One region of the Psychrobacillus sp. NPDC096623 genome, then DNA from elsewhere that is predicted to be linked to it. Evidence: a T-box and tRNA genes for the amino acid it is inferred to sense, from the RefSeq annotation. Region 1 holds a T-box; the other holds one or more tRNA genes.
The links. A T-box is a leader RNA that pairs with one kind of tRNA and senses whether it is charged. The one in region 1 lies ahead of ACIQX2_RS10835 (valine--tRNA ligase), so its partner is inferred to be a tRNA-Val.

Region 1 (4,439 bases):
TAACATTAGATGGGAAAATTGCAACACACACTGCTCACAGTAAATGGATCACCTCCGCAGCGGCACGTGAGGACGTTCATCATCTCAGAAACGAGCATTTGGCTATTTTAGTTGGTGTTAATACGGTTATCGAGGATAACCCGGAACTAACTACACGTATTGAAAATGGACGTAACCCAATTCGTATCGTTTTGGACTCAACACTGAAAATTCCGTTAGATGCCAAGCTTGTGAATGATCAGAAAGCAGAAACATGGATCTTCACTAGTGCAAATTATGATCAGGCAATAAAAGAGAAACTAGTTGATCTTGGAATTCGTATTTTCCATACAACCAGTTCAAATCATGTTAATGTACAAGAAGTCGTTCAAGTATTGGGAGAAAATCTGATCTCCTCATTACTAATAGAGGGTGGAGGTACGATTAACGCAGCGTTTTTAGAAAATAAGTTAATTGATAAAGCGGTAATTTATATTGCACCAAAGCTCATAGGGGGTAAAAATGCTCCCACATTTATGGAGGGTACCGGTATTGAATTCATGAGTGATGCAGTTGAGCTAGTAGATACAGATATTCAAAAAATAGGGCAAGACTTTAAGTTTGTTGGTTATCCAACATACAAATAAGTTGCATGTAATGAGGGATTAATAATGAAATTTGGTTTTGATATTGACGATACATTGATTAATTTAAGAGAGCATGCTTTTAATATTTATAATGAGAAGCTTGGGCAGCAAGTGGCAATAGATAAATTTCATGCGTTAGATAAAGTAGAAATACATGAAATATTCGGGTTGACAGATGAGGCAGGTTCAAAAATGTGGAATGATACATTGGAACAAATTTATTACACGAATTGTCCAACGTACCCGGATGCAGTAGAAACGTTACTTGATTTACATGAAAAAGGGCATGAGATTTACTATATTACCGCTAGACCTGCCGAACATCGGGAAAGAACGATGGAATGGCTTATTGAAAAGGGTTTTCCGGTCGATGCAGAACGGTTTTATTGTGGTATGAAAGACCAAGCCAAGGTGGAAATTATTCGTGAACTGCAGCTAGATTATTATTTCGACGATAAGCCAGATGTATTAAATACCTTAACGGATGCTACTTTACAAGTTTACGTAAAAACACAATCTTATAACCAACATCTAACAATTCCAAGATTAACGAATTGGTCGGAACTCAAACAAATTATCGAAAAAAATATACAAGAAAAGCATTTGTAAGCTGAAATATGTTCTATCCCTTTTGTTCCATTCATAAGTTGTCCTATAAGAAGGAGGATGACTTATGACAACAAGAACATGGGATGTAAAAGAACAATTTCGATTTCCGCAAAGCTTTGGAGTTCCAATGGAGATTAAAAATGTAGCGGTAACTCCACAATGTGAAATCGCTGAGAAGGAAGATATTGTCCAAGTCGTTGGAATATACCACATCACTTGCCACGTTAAGTTTGAGGAAGGTGAACACGAGCATCATGCTACTAGCGAATTTACAGAAATTGAAGATTTAGATTTGCAAGGTGAGGTAGGCTATTTTGAGTATGCTGTACCGATGAGTATTGAGATTGGAAAAGACAAAATAAAAGAAGGTTCCAAGCCGACAGTTCATGTGAACCATATTAACTCGAAACCAACACAGCAAATGGCTATTGAAATTGGGTGGACCGTGCACTGTGATTACGATGAAGCTCCAGCTCCAGCACCAACACCAACACCAACACCAACACCAACACCAACATCAGTTGAATCTTTTGTAGACTTAGAAAGTCCAAATCCCGCAGAGCCAATGGAAGTTAAAAATCCAAGCGGGGAAGAATTTGAACTTCAATTTATTTTGGATTTGGATGATGGATACTCGAAGCTTTCGTTTCCATCAAATAATGTTTTTGTAAAACAAAAAGCAGATGAATAATAGAATTACTAACAAGATGAAATCCCATGTGGTTGGCACAATTAGTACTCGTATTAATTGGAAACAACAAATAGGAATACTAATATGCTTGCAGTAGAAACGTGTTTTACGTAACCAATCAGGCAACAAATACGGGTTATATCCTTTTTTCATTGTATTTCTCCTTTCACCATACTAAACTTGACGACATATAATATTATCCTTTACAATAGAAACAACTAAATAGAGATGCAATGAATGGGAAGAGTAAAATGATTTGGTTTTCAAAAGAAAGGAAACAATTTGCTGAAATGTTTCTGTAAACCACCATTTGAAGGTAGCCCACGAGCAGTGTTTGTGAACGAATAGTAGCAAATGCCGGTTTGAAGCCGTTATCGAATTGAGAGCGTGATGCGTTTTTTAGCATTCGCGAATAAAGGTGGTACCGCGAACAAACTCCTTCGTCCTTTAAGACGATAGGAGTTTTTTTATATTCTTTTTTAGGAGGAACAGACAATGACAAAAGAGACAACGATGTCCACAAAGTATGATCCGCAGTCGATTGAAAAGGGTCGGTATGAATGGTGGCTAGAAGGAAAATACTTCGAAGCGCATCCAGAAAGCGATAAAAAACCATATACTATCGTAATTCCACCCCCAAATGTAACGGGTAAACTACATTTAGGTCATGCGTGGGATACAACACTACAAGATATTATTATTCGTATGAAACGTATGCAAGGATACGATGCATTATGGCTTCCGGGTATGGACCATGCTGGTATCGCAACACAAGCAAAAGTAGAAGAGAAGCTGCGTTCTGAAAACATTTCTCGCTATGATTTAGGTCGTGAAAAATTTGTGGAAGAAACATGGAAATGGAAAGAAGAATACGCTGGTCATATCCGTGCACAATGGGCAAAACTTGGACTTGGCTTAGATTATTCACGTGAACGCTTCACTTTAGATGAAGGATTATCAAATGCAGTTAAAGAAGTATTTGTAAAGCTGTATAACAAAGGGTTAATTTACCGTGGCGAATACATTATCAACTGGGATCCAGCAACTAAAACGGCATTATCAGATATTGAAGTAATCCATAAAGATGTACAGGGTGCTTTCTATCATATGCATTACCCACTTACAGATGGTACTGGATCTATCGATGTTGCGACAACAAGACCAGAAACAATGCTAGGAGATTCGGCTGTTGCGGTTCATCCAGAAGATGAACGTTACAAGCATTTAATCGGTAAAACAGTAAAGCTTCCGATTATTGGTCGCGAAATTCCCATAGTTGGAGATGATTACGTTGATATGGAATTTGGAAGTGGAGCAGTTAAAATTACACCTGCCCATGACCCAAATGACTTTGAAATTGGTAACCGTCATAACCTACAACGTATTTTAGTGATGAATGAAGATGGAACGATGAATAAAAATGCTGCTTCGTATGATGGAATGGACCGTTTCGAGTGCCGTAAACAAATCGTAAAAGATTTGCAAGATGCAGGTATCCTATTCAAGATTGAAGAGCATATGCATTCTGTAGGACATTCTGAGCGTAGTGGAGCAGTAGTTGAGCCATATTTGTCTTTACAATGGTTCGTAAAAATGCAGCCACTTGCGGAACAAGCAGTTAAGCTGCAAAAAGCAGAAGAAAAAGTAAACTTTGTACCGGATCGCTTTGAAAAAACATATTTAAATTGGATGGAAAATCTGCATGATTGGTGTATTTCACGCCAATTATGGTGGGGTCATCGAATTCCAGCTTGGTATCACAAAGAAACTGGAGAAGTATATGTTGGCCACGAAGCTCCTGCAGATGTGGAAAACTGGGATCAGGATAATGATGTATTAGATACTTGGTTCTCTTCTGCATTATGGCCGTTCTCTACGTTAGGCTGGCCAGATACGGAAAACGAAGAGTTTAAAAAGTATTATCCAACGAATGCGCTTGTAACTGGTTATGATATTATATTCTTCTGGGTTTCTCGTATGATTTTCCAAGGGATAGAATTTACAGGTACTCGTCCATTTGATGATGTATTAATTCACGGACTTGTTCGTGCTGAGGACGGACGCAAAATGTCTAAATCACTTGGAAATGGTATTGATCCAATGGAAGTAATCGAACAATACGGTGCAGATTCACTTCGTTATTTCTTAAGTACTGGATCATCTCCTGGGCAGGATTTACGTTATTCGACGGAAAAAGTAGAGGCAGTTTGGAACTTTGCCAACAAAATTTGGAACGCATCTCGTTTCGCATTAATGAATATGGATGGTTTGAAATTTGAAGAAATTAATTTAGACGGCAAAAAATCGGTTGCAGATGCATGGATTCTAACTCGATTAAATGAAACAATTGAGCAAGTAACGAGACTTTCCGATCGCTATGAATTTGGTGAGGTTGGTCGTGCATTGTATAACTTCATTTGGGATGATTTCTGTGACTGGTATATTGAAATGGCGAAACTTCCACTTAACGGGGAAGATGAAGAAGCGAAAAATATGACACGATCGGTATTAGC
Region 2 (4,439 bases), on a different contig from region 1:
AGAAAAAATTATTAAGTAACATGCATAAAAAAATTTTTTCAACATATATAAGTGATATTCGTTCGAATTTGATGAGGAGGATATCATGCAACCTATATTACCTATGGAAAAATATTTTGGGCAGTTTGAACTGGTGCATGCTTTTTATGGGGCTATGCCTACAGGTGTCAGCGTTTCCGAAACCGGTCGTATTTTTGTTTGCTTTCCGAAATGGGGAGACGACGTTCAATTTACTGTAGCGGAAATTGTTGAGGGTGAATTGCAACCTTATCCCAGTTTAGAAACTAATTTGATTAATACTGGGGATATTATGATGTCTTTCGTCAGTGTCCAAAGTATCATTGCTGATGGAAGAGGAACACTTTGGGTACTAGATACAGGGGCACCAAATTTTTCTGAACCTATTCAAGGGGGAGCAAAATTAGTTGCTGTTGATTTAAGCACGAATACAATAAGGAAAGTATATACTTTCACAGAAGATGTTGTCTTGCCAACAACTTATTTGAATGACGTCCGTTTGGATTTTCGGGTTGGAAGAGCAGGCTATGCATATATAACGGATTCTTCTTCCAGAGGGCCAGGAGGTATTATCGTCGTAGATTTAGAAAATGGGAACGCGTTTAGACGGTTAAATGGGGCAATATCAACTTCACCTGATCCCTATTTTTTACCGAAAGTAGAAGGTGAAATTTTGATGAATCGAAACCCGGACGGCTCGACCTTCCCATTTAGATTGGCTTCCGATAGTTTAGCAATTTCTCCTGATGGAAAGGTTTTATTTTATGCTCCACTAACCAGCCGTCAGCTGTTCTCGATCTCAACAGAAGCCCTAAGAGACAGAAGGATACAGGACATTAATTTACCCCAATATGTACAGTATTGGGGGGAAAAAGGCGCGTCTGATGGAATGATCACCGGCGCAAAAGGAACCATTTATGCGGGAGACTATGAAAACAACAGTATCCGGAAGATATTGCCGAATGGCGTAATGGAAACCATCGCACATGACCCGAGAATTTTATGGCCGGATACTTTTTCGATTGGCCCCGATCAATACTTATATGTCATAGTTAATCAATTACATCGGCAGGCGAGATTTCATTATGGAAGAGACCTGCGGGAAAAACCATACAGTTTACTTCGTATGAAAATTGATGAATTCCCTGCTCCTACCTTTTCATAATAATCTTAAACGAAGGTAGCTATCCCTCATTAGGGAGCTGCCTTTTTTGTCAGTTAAAATAAGAAACAGGTACCTGTGCATGAAACAATTCAGATAGTAAACTACATGTGCATAAAAAACGTATTGAAGAATGGAAGGAATTAGATTGGACATTATTTTAGGATAACGATTTAGTTATAAGTACAATTACAGGAACCTTTCAAGATCCTCGTAATGTTGTTAGAGTCATGAAACGTATCGTAAAGAGCGCAAAAGTTAGATTTCATGATATTCGACACACGCATGCTTCCATACTTATTTCGGCAGGTGCAGATATTGTTACTCTTTCTCTAATCCAAAAATAACATTAGAGTTTTATGCGCATTTATTACCGGGTGCAAAAAATGAAATTGCCGACATTTGTCATGATGCCATCCAACCATTGACAATGAGGAGGATTCAGATTAATGGTGCGGACAAATTGCGGACAAAAATTAAAATTTGCAGGATATGCTTAGGAAAGCTAACAAGAGAAAAAGTCTGTAAACATTGATATATCAAAGTTTACAGACTTATAGTAATGATGGTCCCGACTGGTCTCGAACCAGCGACCCCCACCTTGTCGAGGTGGTGCTCTCCCAACTGAGCTACAAGACCGATTTAATAAAGAATGAACTCTTGTGCATCAATGTTCACAATTATAAATATACTATAAGATAGGGTGCTAGTATATACCTAAAAGTGCTACTTTCGTTATTTAATTAGATTTAATTAAAATAGAAATGTAAATAATAATAACCTTGATTGGCTAAAAGCCTTTCAAGGTTATTTTGTAGATATCTTTATAAGTATAAAGTAGGGACAGTGTAATACATTAATATTCTATTATCTATAAAAACCTATTCTAAAATTACTCTCTAATTTTTACTTCTCGCATGCAATGCCATCTTTATCCCGATCGCTTTTTATGTTGGCATTATAAATTTCCTTTGATACAAATGGAGTATATTTTGTTTTTCCACCTTTATTTTTAATATTTGCAGCTTTAGCTACTCCGCCTTTATATGTTTTATTTAACTCTGTGCAGTTTGCAAATTTCTTTGCTGCCGCATCTGTTGTTGTTGGAGAAATCGTAGTAACTCCCAAAAGTAAAGTTGCTGAAAGTAAAATAACTGAAATGCGTCTCATGGTAAATCCTCCTATAATTTTATCTGTAATAATTTTGCTAAATAATTTGATTTCCCGAGGTGGTTTTTTTATCAAAAGAGTAAGAAAACAAAATATAAAACGTTATCCATATTTTAACATAACTCAGATTAATCCGTATATAGCCATTGTTCTAATTCGAATATTTTTACTGTCATAAATTCCTCACATCTTTCTTAGTTCTGACACTTGTTTGTATTGCCTCCATTCTACTAAGATGGAGAGATAGGGGAGGTGCGACGATATGTTAATGGAAGCACAAGATTTTATTCGTATTTTTTATAAGGAAACTGGTAAAACGGAATTAGACATGAATACGCGTTTAAGAGAAATAGAAAGCCAGATTAATAAAGAAGGTAGCTATGATCATACTAGCGAGGAGTTAGAATTTGGTGCCAAGGTGGCATGGCGAAATAGCAATAAATGCATCGGGCGATTATTTTGGCAAAGCCTTACTGTTTTTGATAAACGAACTTTACATACCGAGGACGCTGTGTTTGAAGCACTACTGGAACATATGAAGTTTGCGACAAATGAAGGTCGAATCAGACCTACTATTACGATTTTTTCACAAAAGGACATACGCATTTGGAATCATCAGCTAATCCGATATGCGGGCTATGAAACAGAAGATTGGGTTATTGGAGATTCTGATTCAATTGATTTTACAAAAAAATGTGAGGAACTTGGGTGGAGAGGGAAGAGAACCAATTTTGATGTGCTGCCCCTCGTTATTCAGGTAAAGGATCATCCTCCGAAATTATACGATATTCCAGAGCAGTATATTTTAGAGGTACCAATTCGTCATCCTGAATATGAATGGTTTCAGGATTTACAGCTAAAATGGTATGCTGTTCCGATGATTTCTAATATGAAATTAGAGATTGGAGGCATTACTTACGCTGCTGCGCCTTTTAATGGATGGTATATGGGTACAGAAATTGGTGCACGCAATCTGGCGGATGAATACCGCTACAATATGCTTCCTTCTGTTGCAAGATATATGGGATTAAATACGAAATCTAATGCCTCTCTTTGGAAAGACCGAGCGCTATTAGAACTAAATGCAGCTGTATTGTATTCCTTTAAAAAAGATGGTGTAAGTATTGTAGATCATCATACAGCAGCGCAGCAATTTAAGAAATTTGAAGAAATTGAAAAGGATGCGGGTCGTGACGTCACTGGTAATTGGACGTGGCTTATCCCTCCGATGTCACCAGCGACCACGCATATCTTTCATAAGCCATATAATAATGAAAAAGTAACACCAAATTATTCCTATCAACCATCACCGTACTAAAAAAGAAGCATGATTTCATGCTTCTTTTTTACATATCCTAATTAGACTTCCTCGGAAACAAATCGATCTCTTCCCGCATGCATTCCAGCTAAGAATAGAAGAACAACTGTAACCATAAATAGAATCATTGGAGTATGCCAGCTGCCCGTTTCATCGTGGATAAATCCAAAGAAAACTGGACCAACTGCTGCGAGTAAATACCCAATTGACTGAGCGACCCCCGATAAATCAGCTGCTTCCATTGGAGTGCGAGAACGAAGGGAGAAAAACATCATTACAAGACCGAAAGAAGCCCCTCCACCTAAGCCAAGTGCAATCATCCAAAGTAATGTAAGTGAAATATCTCCATATAATAATCCGGTAAAACCTATTAGATAAAAAATCGTAAATAACAAAACAAGTATTCGTTGATCCTTAAATCTACCTGCAAGAATCGGGATTAGAAAAGTCATCGGAAGCTGTGCAAATTGCATATTAGATAACATCCATCCAGATTTTTCAGCTTCCATTCCTTGTGTTTGGAGTATTTCAGGAATCCATGCTGCTGTTGTATAAAAAATAAGTGATTGCAGACCCATGCATAAAGTGATAGACCAAGTTAAAGGCGATTTTAAAATAGACTTTGCTTTTATCGCATTAGTTTTAGGACCTGAGACAACTATTTGTTTTTTCTTAATCTGAGGTAACCAAATAATACACGCGATTACCGCAAGAATTGCCCAAAAACCGAGTGCACCTTGCCACCCATACTTAGTACCATTTGTTATTGGA

Region 2: it encodes a tRNA-Val, which carries the amino acid that the T-box ahead of ACIQX2_RS10835 (valine--tRNA ligase) is inferred to sense. The anticodon was not compared.

Annotation. Positions count from the first base shown of each region.
Region 1 is NZ_JBIWER010000003.1:265,551-269,989, reverse strand. Features, by position in the region: gene ribD (bifunctional diaminohydroxyphosphoribosylaminopyrimidine deaminase/5-amino-6-(5-phosphoribosylamino)uracil reductase RibD) at 1-626, shown strand, start outside; gene ACIQX2_RS10845 (5' nucleotidase, NT5C type) at 651-1,235, shown strand; gene ACIQX2_RS10840 (hypothetical protein) at 1,300-1,926, shown strand; T-box leader at 2,151-2,377, shown strand; gene ACIQX2_RS10835 (valine--tRNA ligase) at 2,422-4,439, shown strand, end outside.
Region 2 is NZ_JBIWER010000002.1:434,305-438,743, forward strand. Features, by position in the region: gene ACIQX2_RS06870 (L-dopachrome tautomerase-related protein) at 86-1,183, shown strand; tRNA gene ACIQX2_RS06875 (tRNA-Val) at 1,747-1,819, opposite strand; gene ACIQX2_RS06880 (excalibur calcium-binding domain-containing protein) at 2,087-2,350, opposite strand; gene ACIQX2_RS06885 (nitric oxide synthase oxygenase) at 2,613-3,668, shown strand; gene ACIQX2_RS06890 (CynX/NimT family MFS transporter) at 3,710-4,439, opposite strand, start outside.